Linked DNA regions of Thalassospira sp. TSL5-1. The protein of the gene in region 1 interacts with the protein of each later gene in a pairwise test. Links are inferred from orthologs where the notes say so. Each region holds a gene or a part of one and is shown on either strand. Other genes may lie near its edges.

The links.
Region 2: the proteins of LF95_RS00995 (region 1) and sfsA interact in binary tests that used the Escherichia coli proteins (3 or more experiments, as listed by UniProt). The link is inferred for Thalassospira sp. TSL5-1 from one-to-one orthologs.

What each region holds. Positions count from the first base shown.
Region 1 is NZ_KV880637.1:205,471-213,016, reverse strand. Bases 2,504-5,384 are described here. They hold LF95_RS00995 (glutamate-5-semialdehyde dehydrogenase), read left to right. Parts: upstream 2,504-3,241; coding sequence 3,242-4,528; downstream 4,529-5,384. Other genes in these bases: rsfS (ribosome silencing factor), read left to right, coding at 5,212-5,384; LF95_RS00990 (nicotinate-nucleotide adenylyltransferase), read left to right, coding at 4,528-5,136; LF95_RS01000 (energy-coupling factor ABC transporter permease), read right to left, coding at 2,504-2,776. In the rest of the region: LF95_RS01005 (ABCB family ABC transporter ATP-binding protein/permease), read right to left, coding at 9-1,865; more of LF95_RS01000, read right to left, coding at 2,096-2,503; more of rsfS, read left to right, coding at 5,385-5,583; 23S rRNA (pseudouridine(1915)-N(3))-methyltransferase RlmH, read left to right, coding at 5,794-6,252; LF95_RS22705 (hypothetical protein), read left to right, coding at 6,360-6,911; LF95_RS00970 (hypothetical protein), read left to right, coding at 7,027-7,383; LF95_RS00965 (dihydrofolate reductase family protein), read right to left, coding at 7,392-7,546. UniProt on the Escherichia coli protein: Catalyzes the NADPH-dependent reduction of L-glutamate 5-phosphate into L-glutamate 5-semialdehyde and phosphate. The product spontaneously undergoes cyclization to form 1-pyrroline-5-carboxylate.
Region 2 is NZ_KV880638.1:1,518,064-1,525,644, reverse strand. The notes cover bases 2,770-5,685. They hold sfsA (DNA/RNA nuclease SfsA), read left to right. Parts: upstream 2,770-3,824; coding sequence 3,825-4,547; downstream 4,548-5,685. Other genes in these bases: map (type I methionyl aminopeptidase), read left to right, coding at 4,798-5,604; LF95_RS16550 (DUF6500 family protein), read right to left, coding at 3,479-3,697; LF95_RS16555 (methyltransferase domain-containing protein), read left to right, coding at 2,770-3,468. In the rest of the region: LF95_RS16575 (FtsX-like permease family protein), read left to right, coding at 1-22; LF95_RS16570 (carbon-nitrogen hydrolase family protein), read right to left, coding at 106-933; grxC (glutaredoxin 3), read right to left, coding at 1,076-1,333; LF95_RS16560 (ComF family protein), read right to left, coding at 1,415-2,278; more of LF95_RS16555, read left to right, coding at 2,554-2,769; LF95_RS16535 (MFS transporter), read right to left, coding at 5,686-6,975; LF95_RS16530 (isochorismatase family protein), read right to left, coding at 7,046-7,581. UniProt on the Escherichia coli protein: Binds to DNA non-specifically. Could be a regulatory factor involved in maltose metabolism.

The DNA.
Region 1 (7,546 bases):
TCAGGAGGTTACGGGGTTTCATGCGCGCCGGCATGGGCCAGAATTTCCTCTGCCTGGCGAATTTCCTGCTGTTGCGCCCACATTTCACCATACAGCCCGCCTTGCGACAGCAAATCCTGATGGCGGCCGCGTTCGGCCACCTGTCCATCCCGCAGCACAATAATTTCATCGGCATCAATCACGGTCGAAAGCCTATGGGCAATAATCAGCGTCGTATGCCCGCGTGAAACATCACGCAAAGCCTGCTGAATGTCTTTTTCCGTCCGTGTATCGAGGGCAGATGTCGCCTCGTCAAAAATCATGATTTGCGGGCGTTTTAACAACATGCGCGCAATGGATACTCGCTGTTTTTCACCGCCCGAAAGTTTCAGGCCGCGTTCCCCCACCTTGGTTTTAAAACCTTCGGGCAGGTCATTGATGAAATCGCGAATACTGGCAAGGGTTGCCGCCCTGTCAATTTCATCCTGTGCGGCACCGGGGCGCCCATAGGCAATATTATAGGCGATGGTATCGTTAAACAGCACCGTATCCTGCGGCACAATGCCGATGGACCGCCGCAGCGAGCCCTGGCTCACATCGCGAATATCCTGCCCGTCAATGGTGATGCGGCCGCTTGATACATCGTAAAACCGAAACATCAACCGGGTCAGGGTTGATTTGCCCGCCCCGCTGGGGCCTACCACGGCCACGGTTTTACCCGCCGGCACTTCAAAACTGACACCCTTTAAAATTTCGCGGTCAGGATTATAGGCAAAATGCACGTCTTCAAAACGCACCGTTGCCTCGCTGCAAACCAGTTGTTTTGCCGATGCCCGATCCTCGACTTCCCGGTCCACATCAAGCAGCGAAAACATCCGCTCCATATCGGTCAGCGACTGTTTGATCTGCCGGTACACAAAGCCCAAAAAGTTCAGCGGCATATACAGCTGCAACAGGTAGGTATTGACCAGCACGAAGTCACCCACTGTCATATTGCCATTTTTAACCCCGTTTGCGGCCAGCAGCATGTTCAAAACCAGTCCGACGGCAATAATCGCCCCCTGGCCAATATTCAGCTTGGAAAGGGATTCCTGCGATTTGACCGCCGCCACCTCATAACCGCGCAAGGCGTGGTCATAGCGTGATGATTCATGGGCTTCGTTGCTGAAATATTTGACGGTTTCATAATTTATCAGGCTGTCAATGGCCTTGGTATTGGCTTCATCATCGCGCTGGTTCATCTCGCGACGGTATTTCATGCGCCATTCGGTCACGATCAGTGTGAAGGCAATGTAAATCACGATGGTGACAAACGTGATCAGCGCGAACCAGACATCATAAAGCGCCCACAGGATGATCGAAACCATCACGATCTCAAGCAGGGTGGGCAAAATGTTAAACAGCATGAAGGACAGAAGAAATTCAATGCCCTTCACCCCGCGCTCAATAGCGCGCGAAAGCCCCCCCATCTGCCGGTCCAAATGGAACCGCAGGGACAGCGCATGAAGATGGTCAAATACGCTTAGGGCGGAATTGCGAATGGCCCGCTGGGCGACCTTGGCAAACACCGCATCGCGAATTTCGCCAAAAGCAGAGGATAACACCCGCACCAGGCCATAGCCGATAATCAGACTAACCGGCACCGTCACCAATGCGGCCGCACTGCCTGCTGCGGCTCCTTTACCTCCGCCCAGGGCATCAACAGCATATTTATACAATACCGGCACATAAACGTTGGCAACCTTTGCGCCGACCAGGAACAACAGTGCAACAACGACACGTATCTTTAATTCGTTTTCGCCCTTGGGCCACAAATAGGGCAAAAAGGTTTTAATCACACCCAGATCAGCACGGGCGGATGATTCTTTGGCATCCGATTTTTTCACATCTTTTTCCTTTTATCCCCGTCCCCGATATGGGTTTTAAGCCACACTAAAATGTACTTTGGTAAAATTTCCCTATACCCGTGCCTCACAAATGGCCCGTAAAGCGCAATTTGGCAAGCATCACAATATGAACATCCTGCAAACAGGCTGTCTTGTCGGGCAGGCAAATACAAAAAAGGCGTCCCCTGCCAGACAGGGAACGCCCAAAACAGGCAGTGCAGGAGTACGACTTATTGCGCCGAACCATAAAGGCGGCGATCAAACACACCGCTATCGCGGAAACGATAAAGCGACTTGGCAACCGCCAGCACAGCAAGGTCGATCAGCGGCTCCACCAGCACAACCGTCATATAAGCCGCACCAAAGCTGGCAACATGGGCGATATTGGCCGCCCCAAAACCCTGACCATAAAACGCCCAAAACGCCACCCAACACACAATGCCACCCTGATAGGAGGTCGACAGTGCCAGCGCCTGCACATAGGACACATCCTTATAGGCGGTTTTGGCCGGGATGATTTTATGGGCAAGTGCACCCATCGCAAATAACGGCACCAAAAGTGTCGTCAGGTTGATGCCGTATTGCGGCAAATCGAACGGGGAAAAAAACACGCCCTGCAGCAAAAGCCCCAGTGCCAGACCAATGGCCGCCGGGGCCGCCCCGAAAATCAGAAACAGGGTGGAGCCCAATATAAGGTGCACTTCCGACACCCCAACCGGGTGATGCGGCAACACTTCAAAAAAGACAAAAACCAGCAATGTGGTAATGACACTGCGCACCAGAAGCGAGCCCAGACCATCGCGCTTGATCGTATCGACGGCCATTTTACCGGCAACACCCACCGCGCCGGTTGCAGTAGCATAACTCAGGGCGATTTTGGCGCCGTCAACAACGCCAGGTTCAATATGCATGACAATTTCCTTTCTTGCACCCACCGTGCATGGACAGGCCGGGAAACCGGCACTGTCAGTGATAAAAATTCGGGCAGGTCTCCTGACTTGTGCCGATTGTTGCTATTCCGCCTTCCCGGGGTTTCCCAGTGACATCAAGGAAGCAACCAGCACTTACAGTTGCGGGGGCAGTTATGGACTGGGCAAAATGCCGTCACCATATTCCCTATTATTCGCAGCAGCCAAAGGGCCACTGCCAAACCCGAGCGGACACGTTAGCAGAGCAACCACCAAAGGGGTAAGGCTTTTCAATCGTAAAACGCGAAAAAAGCACACAGTTTATATCCGTAATAAACCGCATGGTTTGCCCCCACCAAGGTGATTGCAGTTCAGGACGGGCCGGACTATGTTGCTAATTTGTTGACGATTTTACAATTTACGATGACACCGCCACAAAAGGCGCTGCCCAAAGACGGAAACAGGACCATGACGGCACTTGCCAGCACCGAAAACCAGGACATTCAACAATTGATGCTTCGCATCGGTATCGCCGCACGCGATGCAGCCCTGATTTTGGCCCAGGTCCCGTCACAGCCAAAAATTGATGCCCTGAACTATGCTGCCAGCCTGATCCGCGAGAACGCCGACACTATCCTGGCCGCCAATGCCCTTGATATGGAAGGTGGCCGTCAAAAAGGCCTGACCGCCGCCCTGCTGGACCGGCTGGAACTAACCCCGGCCCGGATTGAAGCAATGGCAAAGGGCGTTGAAGACGTTGCCAAACAAAACGACCCTGTTGGCCGCGAAATGGCCCGCTGGACGCCGGACCATAACGGGCTGGATATTGCGCGTGTATGTGTGCCCCTGGGTGTGATCGGTATCATTTATGAAAGCCGCCCCAATGTCACCGCCGACGCCGCCGCGATGTGCCTGAAATCCGGCAATGCCGCGATTTTACGCGGTGGGTCTGAAAGTTTTAATTCATCGCGCGCAATTTTTGCCTGCATGCAGCAGGGCGTGATCAAAGCCGGCCTGCCCGAAGCCTGCATTCAGATGATCCCGGTCACAGACCGGGCCGCTGTGGGCGAAATGCTGAAACTATCCGATTATATCGATGTTATTGTGCCGCGTGGGGGCAAGTCCCTTATTCAGCGCATCACCGATGAAAGCCGCATTCCGCTGTTCAAACATCTCGAAGGGCTGTGCCACACCTATATCCATGCCAGTGCCGACCCGGCAAAAGCCAGCAACATTGTGCTGAATGCCAAAATGCGCCGCGTGGGGGTTTGTGGGTCAACCGAAACCATTCTGATTGATCGCGACGCTGTTGAAACCCTGCTGCCTGCTGTCATTTCCGGCTTAAAAGATGCGGGTTGTGAAATGCGCGGTGATGAAACCGTTTGCCGCCTGGATGACAGCATCAAACCGGCAAGTGAGGAAGACTGGTCAACCGAATATCTGGATGCAATTGTGTCGATCAAAACGGTTGATGGGGTGAAGGATGCCATCCATCACATCAATCATTACGGCTCCCACCATACCGATGCCATCCTGGCCGAAGATGCCAGCGCCGCCCAGGCCTTCCTGAATGGTGTGGATAGCGGGATTGTCATCGTTAATGCCTCTACCCAGTTTGCCGATGGTGGCGAATTTGGCATGGGGGCGGAAATTGGCATTTCAACCGGCAAGCTGCATGCGCGCGGCCCGGTCGGGGTTGAACAGCTGACCAGCTATAAATATGTGGTGCGCGGCACCGGGCAAACCCGCCCGTGATGACGCTTCGCATTCCGCGCCGCCACAATGCCCCACCCCGAGTCGGATTACTGGGCGGGTCTTTCAACCCCGCCCACGAGGGGCATTTGCATATCTCACTTGAGGCATTGAAGCGTCTGGAGCTGGATGAAGTGTGGTGGCTGGTATCGCCGCAGAACCCGCTCAAGTCCCGCGAGGGTATGGCAGGGCAGGATGCACGCTTTGATTCCGCCGAATTGATTGCACAACATCCCCGCATTGTCGTTTCTGCAATTGAAACACAGCTGGGGACAAGCTATACGGCCGACACACTTGCAGCCTTGCAGCGGCGTTTTACCCAAACGCGATTTGTCTGGCTGATGGGGGCGGACAACCTGGCTCAGTTTCATCGCTGGAAATTCTGGCAAAAGCTGATTCATTGCGCGCCCATTGCGGTTCTTGATCGCGAGGGTTATTCTAATAAGGCATTGCGTGGCACGGCGGCAAAGCGTATGGAACGCTGGCGCATTGCCGCAGAAAAGGCAGGTCTGCTGGCCGATATGGATACACCAGCTTGGGTTTACCTGCCGATACGGCGCCATCCGGCTTCTTCAACGGCAATTCGTGCCGAAGGCCGGTGGCAGGTTTGACCTGTGGGTGTTTTATGTCCGCAACGTGATAGCGGCGAACATCCACCCCAAATTAAGGTGGCGACTATAATTACTGTGAAAAAAAGCCTGACACCAAGCGAACTGCTTGCGCTCATTCAGGAAACCTTGAACGATGACAAGGCCGAAGATCTTGTAACCATTGATCTGACCGACAAAACGGCAATGGCCGATTATATGATTATCGCATCAGGCTCCAGCTCGCGCCGGGTTGCCTCGATGGGGGAACATATTGTCGAAGCCCTGAAAAATGCCGGGCAGGGCCGCGCAGCGGCCGAAGGCACCGAACAGGGTGACTGGGTTCTGGTTGATGCCGGTGATGTCATCATTCATCTGTTCCGCCCGGAAGTCCGCGCTTTTTACAACATCGAACAGATGTGGGGCGTTGAAAACCCGGCTCTGAAACAGCAGGCTGCCCGTCTTTACTGATTGGCAGGTTTGGCCTTGTGCCCGGCGTGATGCCGGGCCATCCGCCATTCTTCAGATATAACCATACAGCCCGTCATGGCCTGTTTGGCCTGGGCCTTGTGTTTTTATCGCGCAAAAATAGCTGGCTTTCAAAGCTAAGCCCCCCCATACCCTTCTTCGCCAGGCACTAAAACCGGGCTTTCTGATCCCCCCAAACGGACGACCACACGCATGCAAATCACCCTTGCCGCTGTAGGCCGTATCAAGGCAGGCCCGGAAAAGGACCTGTTTGATCATTACATCGCCCGCCTGCGCTGGCCCTTTGCCCTGCGTGAAGTCGAAGAAAAGAAAAAACTGCCGCCAGCCCAGCTAAAAGCCCGCGAGGCAGAATTGCTTCTAGGGGTGATCCCGGAAAATGCCTTTCTGATCGCCCTGGATGAACGGGGCCGCGAATATGGCTCCATCGATTTTGCCAAAAAACTCGAAGGCTGGATCGACCAGTATGGCGGCAACATTGCCTTTGCCATTGGCGGTGCCGACGGTCACGGCGATGCCCTCAAGGCCCGGGCAAACGCCCTGTGGTCGCTCGGCAAAGCCACCTGGCCCCATATGCTGGTGCGCGCCCTGATTGCTGAACAGCTTTTTCGCGCCCACGCCATTCAAACCAACCATCCCTATCATCGGGAATAATAACTTTTAAAAACCCCAAAAATAACTCAAAAATCAAAAAAATTTAGTTGTAACTTAAACATAAAATTGCGAAATTTTTCTCCGATGTTAAGTCTTGGGGAAAATCTATGTACAAAATTCTTACAGCGTTATTATCGCTAACCACATTAGCTGCTTGTTCAGCAAAACTATCGCTTCCACCGTATCAGCCTACCACTTCTAGCGAAATTAACGCTGCCGTTGAAGTTAATAACTTCAGTTATTTCCCGAGAGAAGGCGTAGCCCAAAATGAAATTAGAGAAACTGCCGCAGGCCATGTTTATCTAACTGAAGACGTTGGTACATACTTCGCAAACGCTGTACGACGAGAGATGCGGCAAGCAAACATGTCAATTCAAAGTAAAAATTGTACTTTGGATGGCGAAGTCAATGATTTTGCAACTGATAGCCTAGGGTATTCAGTCGACTATATTACCGATGTTCGCTATATCTTGCGCAGAACAAAGGACCAAAAAACCTTATTCGATAATAATTACACTGTGAAATTCAACGCGTCAAAGTTCGTTGTTGCGGACGTATTTTTTGCCAATATCAATAAAATGGTATCGGACAATATCGACCAGCTTCTAAAAGATTCTGTCTTTGTCACCACAACCAAAGAAAATTGCGCTAAAAATTAGAATGAAACCAATATACTCAGCCATTTATATTCTAGCTTTATCACTAGGGTCGTGTGTTCAGACCCCAGATGCTTCAACATATTCTCGCGCCCAAATGGGACGTGCTGCCACTGTTATGAAGGGCAAAATCTTAGCTATACGTGAAGTCAAAATTTCTGGCGAAAGCTCAGGTGTTGGAATGACTGCAGGGGCGGGAAGTGGCGCTGTTGCAGGTTCATACCTTGGAGGCAGCAGCAGAGCCAATATAATAGGTGCCATCGGAGGTGCTGTTGTTGGCGGAGTAGCAGGAAGCATCGCAGAACAATCATTATCCGAAAGCGGAGCTTTCGAGTACATTGTACAGCAGGACAACGGTCAAATAATTGCAATAGTGCAAACCAACAGCGAAAACTTAAAAGTCGGAAACCCGGTCTTGATCCTCCGATCAGACCGGGTACGGGTCATTCCTGACAGTATTCCGACGGGACAGTGACACTGTATTTATTTCAACCGATATTCCATTTTCACCACATCAGATTCATAGATGTGGGTTGAAATCGGTTTGGGGCGCAGATGGCCGTTATCCTTGTCAAACAGGGCAATTCCGTCGCCCAAAACAACCGGAATGACAAACATATCGAGCTTATCAACCATAT
Region 2 (7,581 bases), on another replicon or contig:
CGATGCGCTGCGCGGCAGTTAAATTACCAGCGCACCGCAATCTATTTACTAAAAAGGACCGGCATCCAACCCGGTCCTTTTTAATTTTACACACCGAACGCGATATCAACTCACCGGACGATAGGCGTGGTCGTTCTTCAACGAAGGTACCATCGCGCGGACTTCCTTGACTCGCTCAAGGTCAATCTCGGCGGTGATGAATCCCGGTTCGGCACCGCCATCGGCCAGCACCACGCCCCAGGGGTCGATAATCAGGGAATGGCCGAATGTTTGCCGGTCGCCGGGATGATCGCCACATTGGGCGGCGGCAATGACAAAACAGCCGGTTTCAATCGCACGGGCGCGCAATAATGTATGCCAGTGCGCCTGCCCGGTAGTGCGGGTAAAGGCGGCGGGGACGGTCAAAATCTCCGCCCCGGCCTTGGCATAATCGCGAAACAGGTGCGGAAAGCGCACATCATAACAAATGGAAAGTCCGATTTTGGCCTGTCTGGATTCCACCAAACGGGCGGCATCGCCGGGGCGGAAGGTTTTGCTTTCGCGGTACGATTCCCCATTGGCAAGGTCCACATCAAACATGTGGATTTTATCGTAAGATGTCATCACCTGCCCGTTCGGGCCAATCACATAACAGCGGTTGGCAACCCGGTCTTCACCCGGCACGCTAACATGAAGCGACCCCACAACCAGCGTGCTTTCAAGCTCGGTAGCCAGATCCTTAAAAAACGCCAGCGCCGGATGGTCATCTTCGGCAAAGGCGGCGGCACGCACCTTTTCCCCACCAAAGGACATCATCGACACATTTTCGGGAAAGCTGATCAGGCGGGCCCCTGCGGCATGGGCATCACGGGCATAAATCGCGGCCCTGGCCAGATTGTCCTCCATGTTATCGCGGCTATTTACCTGCACACAGGCGGCAATAAAACGTGTCATGGTCGTTTCTCCTTTTTCGGCCAGCCGAAGTGACATTATCGTTTCAGGTTATGTCGCCAATGGGGCCGGTGAAAGGCAAAAAACAAAAAGGGCGGCCCGCCCGATGCGAAACCGCCCTTTTTCGGTAAACCGTGTCTGGTAATCAGGCCGACAGCAGCGGGTCCAGCCCGCCTTTGGCGTTAAGGGCCATCAATTCATCGCAGCCGCCAATATGCTCACCATCAATAAAAATCTGCGGCACACTGGTGCGGCCACCGGCACGATCCATCATTTCCTTTTTGCGGCGCGGTTCCATCATCACATCGATGACTTCATAGGCCGCATTCTTCTCGTCCAGAAGCTTGCGGGCACGCTTGCAATAGGGGCACCATTCGGTTGCGTAAACTTCAACTTTTGCCATGTGTTCATATCCTTCTCTTGCGGGTTCCTGACCCGGAAAATCCCGTTGTTACAGGCTATATAACAGATAATTTTGAATTCGTCAGCGTATGACCCGCGCAATTGTGATCAGGTCCACCTGCATGGCTCCGGCCCGTTTTAACGCCCGCGCACAGGCCGCTGCCGTCGCCCCGGTGGTTAAAACATCATCGACCAACACCACCTTGGCCCCCTTCAGCTGATATTTTTCTGCTCGCCGGTCTGACACAGCAAAGGCCCCCTGCACCTCGCGCTGGCGCGATGCACGGCCCAGCCCTGCCAGACTGCGGGTTTTGCGTTTGCGCGTGATCAAATCCGGCGCAAATGCAATGCCGGTCTGGCGCGACAGGGCCGCCGCCAACAGGCCCGACTGGTTATAACGCCGCATCAATAACCGGCTGCGATGCAGTGGCACCGGCACCAAAAGGCTGGCATTTTCCCAGTAATCCAGCCCGGCCTGCCACATCCAGCGGGCCAGAAGCGGGGTTAAATCGGTGCGGTCGCCATGTTTGTAACGTAAAATATAATCCCGGCTGCCATCATCATAAATCAGGGCCGCCCGGGCGCGGTCATAAGGCGGAATATGGCGCAGGCACGGGCCACACAAAACACCCTTGCCGTAATCCACCCCTGTGGCGATTTGGTCGCGCGCCTTTATGGCCCCGCCAAACATATCGGCCTGGTGGTTCACATCCCGCTCATCATCTTCGCCATCCTCATAATCAGACGACAGCATTTCAGACGGCATCAATTCAAACGGATAGCCGCAACAGGCACAAAAAGGCGGGGCGACAAAACGCAGGGCCGACCAGCAATTGGCACACAGGGCATGGGGCACATCGCCAATTGCGCCGCACCCGCCACACCGCGCCGGTAACAACCCGCGCAAAACCGCCTGCCAGGCAACCAGGCCAAGCCGCCGTAACACGCGATTATCCGCTTTGCCTGTCGTGATCTTCCCCAAAATGCGACCTGCCCTGTATTTATGCGCCCTATGTTTCTCACATCCCAACTGGTCCCTACTGGCACAGTTAAGCACGGGTGATGACGCATCACAATTATTCGTATTGGCTTTTCATTCGTCACGGTCCTGCCGCCCAAACGGGCTTGCAGGGCCGGTGCGTTGGGATGATCATTGCACCAATAGGCGGGCCGGTCTATTTAAGGGGCCAACATGGCAATTCCCGCATAACGGAGCCCGCAATGAGCGATCCGATCACGGTGTTTGATCGCCGTCTTTTAAAGCTGCGCCGCGACCGCGCGGCAACACGGTCACAGGATTACAATTTTCTGTTTGCCGAAACCGCCGAACGGCTGGCAGACAGGCTGGATGATACCACCCGCAAATTCCCCATCGCACTCGACCTTGGCTGCCATAGTGGCGAGCTGGGCCAGATTGTGGGCAAGCGCGGTGGCATTGAAACACTTTTTCAGTCTGACATATCGTTTAAATATGCCCGCAATGCGCAAGCCAAGCTGCCAAAGCGCCCCACCCTGGTCGCAGACGAGGAATTTTTACCCTTTGCGCATGGGTCGCTGGATCTGATTTTATCGAACCTGTCGCTGCATTGGGTGAATGATTTGCCCGGTATGCTGATACAGGCACGCCAGGCCTTAAAACCCGACGGGTTCTTTTTGGCATCGATGCTGGGGGGCGAAACCCTGAAGGATTTGCGCGACGCCTTAATGACCGCAGAGGCCGAAGAAGAAGGCGGCGTTTCGCCCCGCGTTTCGCCCTTTATCGATGTGCGCGATGCCGGGGCCCTGCTTCAGCGCAGCGGCTTTGCCCTGCCGGTGGTGGATATTGATGAAATCACGGTGGATTACCCCGACGCCCTGAAACTGATGCGGGATTTATCAGGCATGGGCGAAAGCAACCTGATTTTAAAACGCAGCAAAAAATTTACCAGGGCATCAACGCTGGCGCGTGCAGCCGCCATTTACCATGAACGCCACGCCCGCCCCGATGGCCGCATCAATGCCACCTTTCAGGTGGTTTATCTGACGGCCTGGGCCCCGGATGAAAGCCAGCCCAAACCGTTGCGGCGCGGCAGCGGCCAGGTCAGCCTGGTGGATTTTCTAGGTGATGTTCCCGACAAGCCCAAACCCGCCAATTAGGGCCTAAATTTTAATGCCCGCGTTCCAACATATCGCGGATTTTGACGGCCTTTTCAAAATGATCAAGTTGGTGGGTTTTTATCCACCAACTGGCCGCTTCCATCAAAAGGTCGGGGTCGTTATTGCGATTGGCGAAAAACGCATAAAATGACTGGCCAACATCGGGGCCTTTCTGCGCGATTTTACGGTCGCAAATTTCGATCATTTTCCGGCGAAGGCTATCGCGCATCTCAACCCTTTTAATTCTTGGGAGGCAGCAGGGGCTTGATATATGACGCAAATGCCGTGAAATTGGCAGTCCAAACTGCCAGCAATATTGACAGCCCCTGTCAGGACTGAATACCGAAAGGCCGATCATGCACCTGCCCAGCCCGCTTCTTCACGGCAAACTGATCCAGCGATACAAACGTTTTCTGGCCGATATTGAACTTGATAGCGGCGAAACCGTCACCGCGCATTGCGCCAACCCGGGTGCGATGACAGGCCTGAAGGATGCCGGGATTTCGGTGTGGCTTTCCACATCGGATAATCCAAAGCGCAAATTGAAATATAGCTGGGAGCTTTGCCAGGTGGGCGATGCAATGGTTGGCATCAATACAGCGCACCCCAATGCCATTGTTGAAGAAGCCATTTTGACCGGCAAAATCCCGGAACTGGCAGGCTATGAAACCCTGAAACGCGAGGTTAAATACGGCCAGAATTCACGCATTGATATTTTGCTGTCCGACCCGCAAAGGGGCCTTTGTTATGTCGAGGTCAAGAATGTGCATCTCAAACGCGATGAAGCCGTACCCGGCCTTGCCGAATTTCCCGATGCGGTGACCAAGCGCGGGGCAAAGCACCTTGATGAAATGGCAGAAATGGTCGCCCAGGGCCACCGCGCGGTCATGTTTTATCTGATCCAGCGTACCGATTGCGCCGCCTTCACCCTGGCCTCCGACATCGACCCGCATTATGCCGCACGTTTTGCCAGCGCCACCCAAAACGGGGTGGAAGCCATCGCCTATGACTGCCTAATCGATACGATATCCGTCACAGTCAATCAAAAGCGCCCGATTTTGCCCGGTAAAGCAGCCTGAAACACCGGTGAAACGTTGCCAGCGCATCATAATTTGCGTTTCGACAGCCAAAACATGACACAGAACAAAGCCTGAAGGCCATATCGCAGGCATGGTATGCTGATGTTCAATCTCTGGCGTATAATGTACGGGCAGCCATGCAGTGCAATCCTTGCTTATTGGACGGACAACGATTATTTCAGTAGGCTGCAAAACAAATTGATGAAAATGGGTTGCCCCCATAAGGACCGCCAACACAAGGAGAATTCGGTTGGCAAACGGAAAAGTTAAAATTCACGGCCCCGAAGCCTTTGAAGGGATGCGCGCCGCTGGCAAGCTGGCTGCGGAAGTTCTGGATTTCATTACCCCCTATGTCGTCCCCGGTGTCACCACCGGCAAGCTTGATGATTTGTGCGATCAGTATATTCGCGATCATGGTGCGGTTTCGGCCTGCCTGGGCTATCGCGGGTTTCCCAAATCGACCTGCACATCAATCAACCATGTCGTGTGCCACGGCATTCCCGGCGATAAAAAGCTGCAAAATGGCGACATCATGAATATTGATGTCACCGTCATTCTTGATGGCTGGTATGGCGATACAAGCCGGATGTACATTGCCGGTACGCCCAAGGTCATGGCGCAGCGCCTGGTTGATGTGACTTACGAGGCCCTGTGGCGCGGTATTAACGTGGTTAAGCCGGGCGCAACGCTGGGCGATATTGGCCATGCCATTCAATCCTATGCGGAATCCGAACGCTTTTCGGTGGTGCGCGATTTTTGCGGGCATGGCTTGGGCCAAGTGTTCCACGATGCACCAAATATCCTGCATTATGGCAAGCCGGGCCAGGGGCTGGTGCTGGAACCTGGCATGATCTTTACTATCGAACCGATGATCAACCAGGGCACCTATGAATGCAAGGTGCTGTCCGATGGCTGGACGGCGGTGACGCGGGACCGCAAACTTTCCGCCCAGTTTGAACATTCGCTGGGTGTGACGGATGATGGTTTTGAAATTTTCACCCGCTCCCCCGCCGGGCTGGAAAAACCGCCTTACGAAATCAGCGACGCGGCCGAATAAACCGGCGTGGTGATTTATCCACAGCAAAAGGGCAGACCGGATGATGTTCGGCCTGCCCTTTTTTCATAATGGAATGACTTGTTATTCAGCCGCGAGTGTCACCTTCGGGGCCTCGTTAACCAAAATCCGCCAGCGCCCATCAACACGGCGAAAGCGCATTTCGCGATATTTGAACAAATAAACCAGCGCCACCAGCGCCGCCGCAATACCCGAAACTGCGGCAACACCCAGCGCCCAGCGCGGCCCGTAATGGTCCGCCACCCAGCCCACAATGGGCGCACCAATCGGCGTTCCGCCCATCACAATCGCCATACGTATCGCCATGACACGCCCGCGCATCATTGGATCGGTTGAAAGCTGGATCAACCCGTTGCTGGAACTTAAAAACACCAGTGCCGCCATGCCAATCACCACCAGCGATGCGCCAAACAGGCCATAGCTGGGCATGACGGCGGCAAGGATGCAGGCCAGGCCAAAAACCAGTGCGCCATAAAACAGCAGGCCAATTTGCGGTGTTGCCCGCTGGGCTGAAAACAACGCCCCCATCACCGTGCCCACCGCCATCAGTGATGACAGCATCCCGAACTGCCCGGCACCGGAATGAAACACCGTCACCGCCATTGTTGAAATAAAGATGGGGAAGTTCAAACCAAATGTGCCGATCAAGAACAGCATCAACATGATCACCACAATGTCAGGCCGCCCGGCAACATAGCGAAAACCACCCACCAGGTTGCCCCGCCCGCGCAGGGGCCTGCGCGTCACATTCAAATCTTCCCGACGGATCAGAACCAGCGATGTCAGTACCCCGGCAAAGGAGGCGGCATTGAGCAAAAACACCCAGCCGGTCCCCACCACCGCAATCAAAACCCCGGCCACCGCCGGGCCAATCATGCGGGCGGCATTAAACGATGTGGAGTTCAGCGCAATGGCATTGGACAGGAAGCTTTCGGGCACCAGATCGGAAACAAAGGTTTGCCGGGCGGGCGCATCAAAGGCAGCCACACAGCCCAGCAAAAAGGCAAACACATAAACATGCCAAAGTTCGACAAGGCCGCTAATGGTGAGCAAGCCAAGACCCAACCCCAACAGCCCCATTAAAAACTGTGTCACCATCAGCAATTTGCGCCGGTCAAAATAGTCGGCAGCAAAGCCGGTAAAGGGCAACATCAAAAGCTGCGGGCCAAATTGCAGGCCCATGACAATGCCGACCGCCGTTGAATTATGATCGGTCAGTTCGGTCAGGACAATCCAGTCCTGGGCGGTGCGCTGCAACCAGGTGCCGGTATTGGACACAAGCGAGCCAGACGCCCACACCCGGTAATTATACACCGCCAGCGAGCGGAAGGTTCCGCGCATCGGATTTTTCATTTTACGTCCCCCCATAATCGGGCGGAGTAATGATTGGCCCGGAACTTCCGGGACCATTTTTCGGGGAATGTCATTTCCGGCCCCCTTCTTGTTCCAGGCAGGCCAGAATTTCATCGGTTGTGCCAGTTTCGCCCAGGCGCGGGAAAATGCGCGTCACACTGTTAACATGGGCCTCATGGCTCATGTCCGTCATGGCATCAGTCGCCAGGGCGACGTTAAGACCCAGTTCATGCGCCTGGCGGGCGGTGGATTCCACACCAATGCTCGTCGCAATGCCGCACAACACCACCTGTGTTATCCCCTGCCCGGCCAAATAATCGCCAAGGCCGGTGCCGGTAAAGGCCCCCCAGCTTTTCTTGGTCACTTTATGGTCGGTCGGGCAGCTATCAAGCTCAGCGGCCAAATCAGCCCATCCAGGCGGCAAATCCCCGCTGCGCGGGGGCTGTTCGTTCCGCCCCGGTGCCATACCCGCCACATTAACCAACACCACCGGCAGGTTACGCGCCCGAAATTCAGTCGCCAGCATCACCGACCTTGCCAGCACATCATCGGCAGAATGGGCCAGTGGATAAGCCAGAATACCCTTTTGCAAATCAATCACGATCA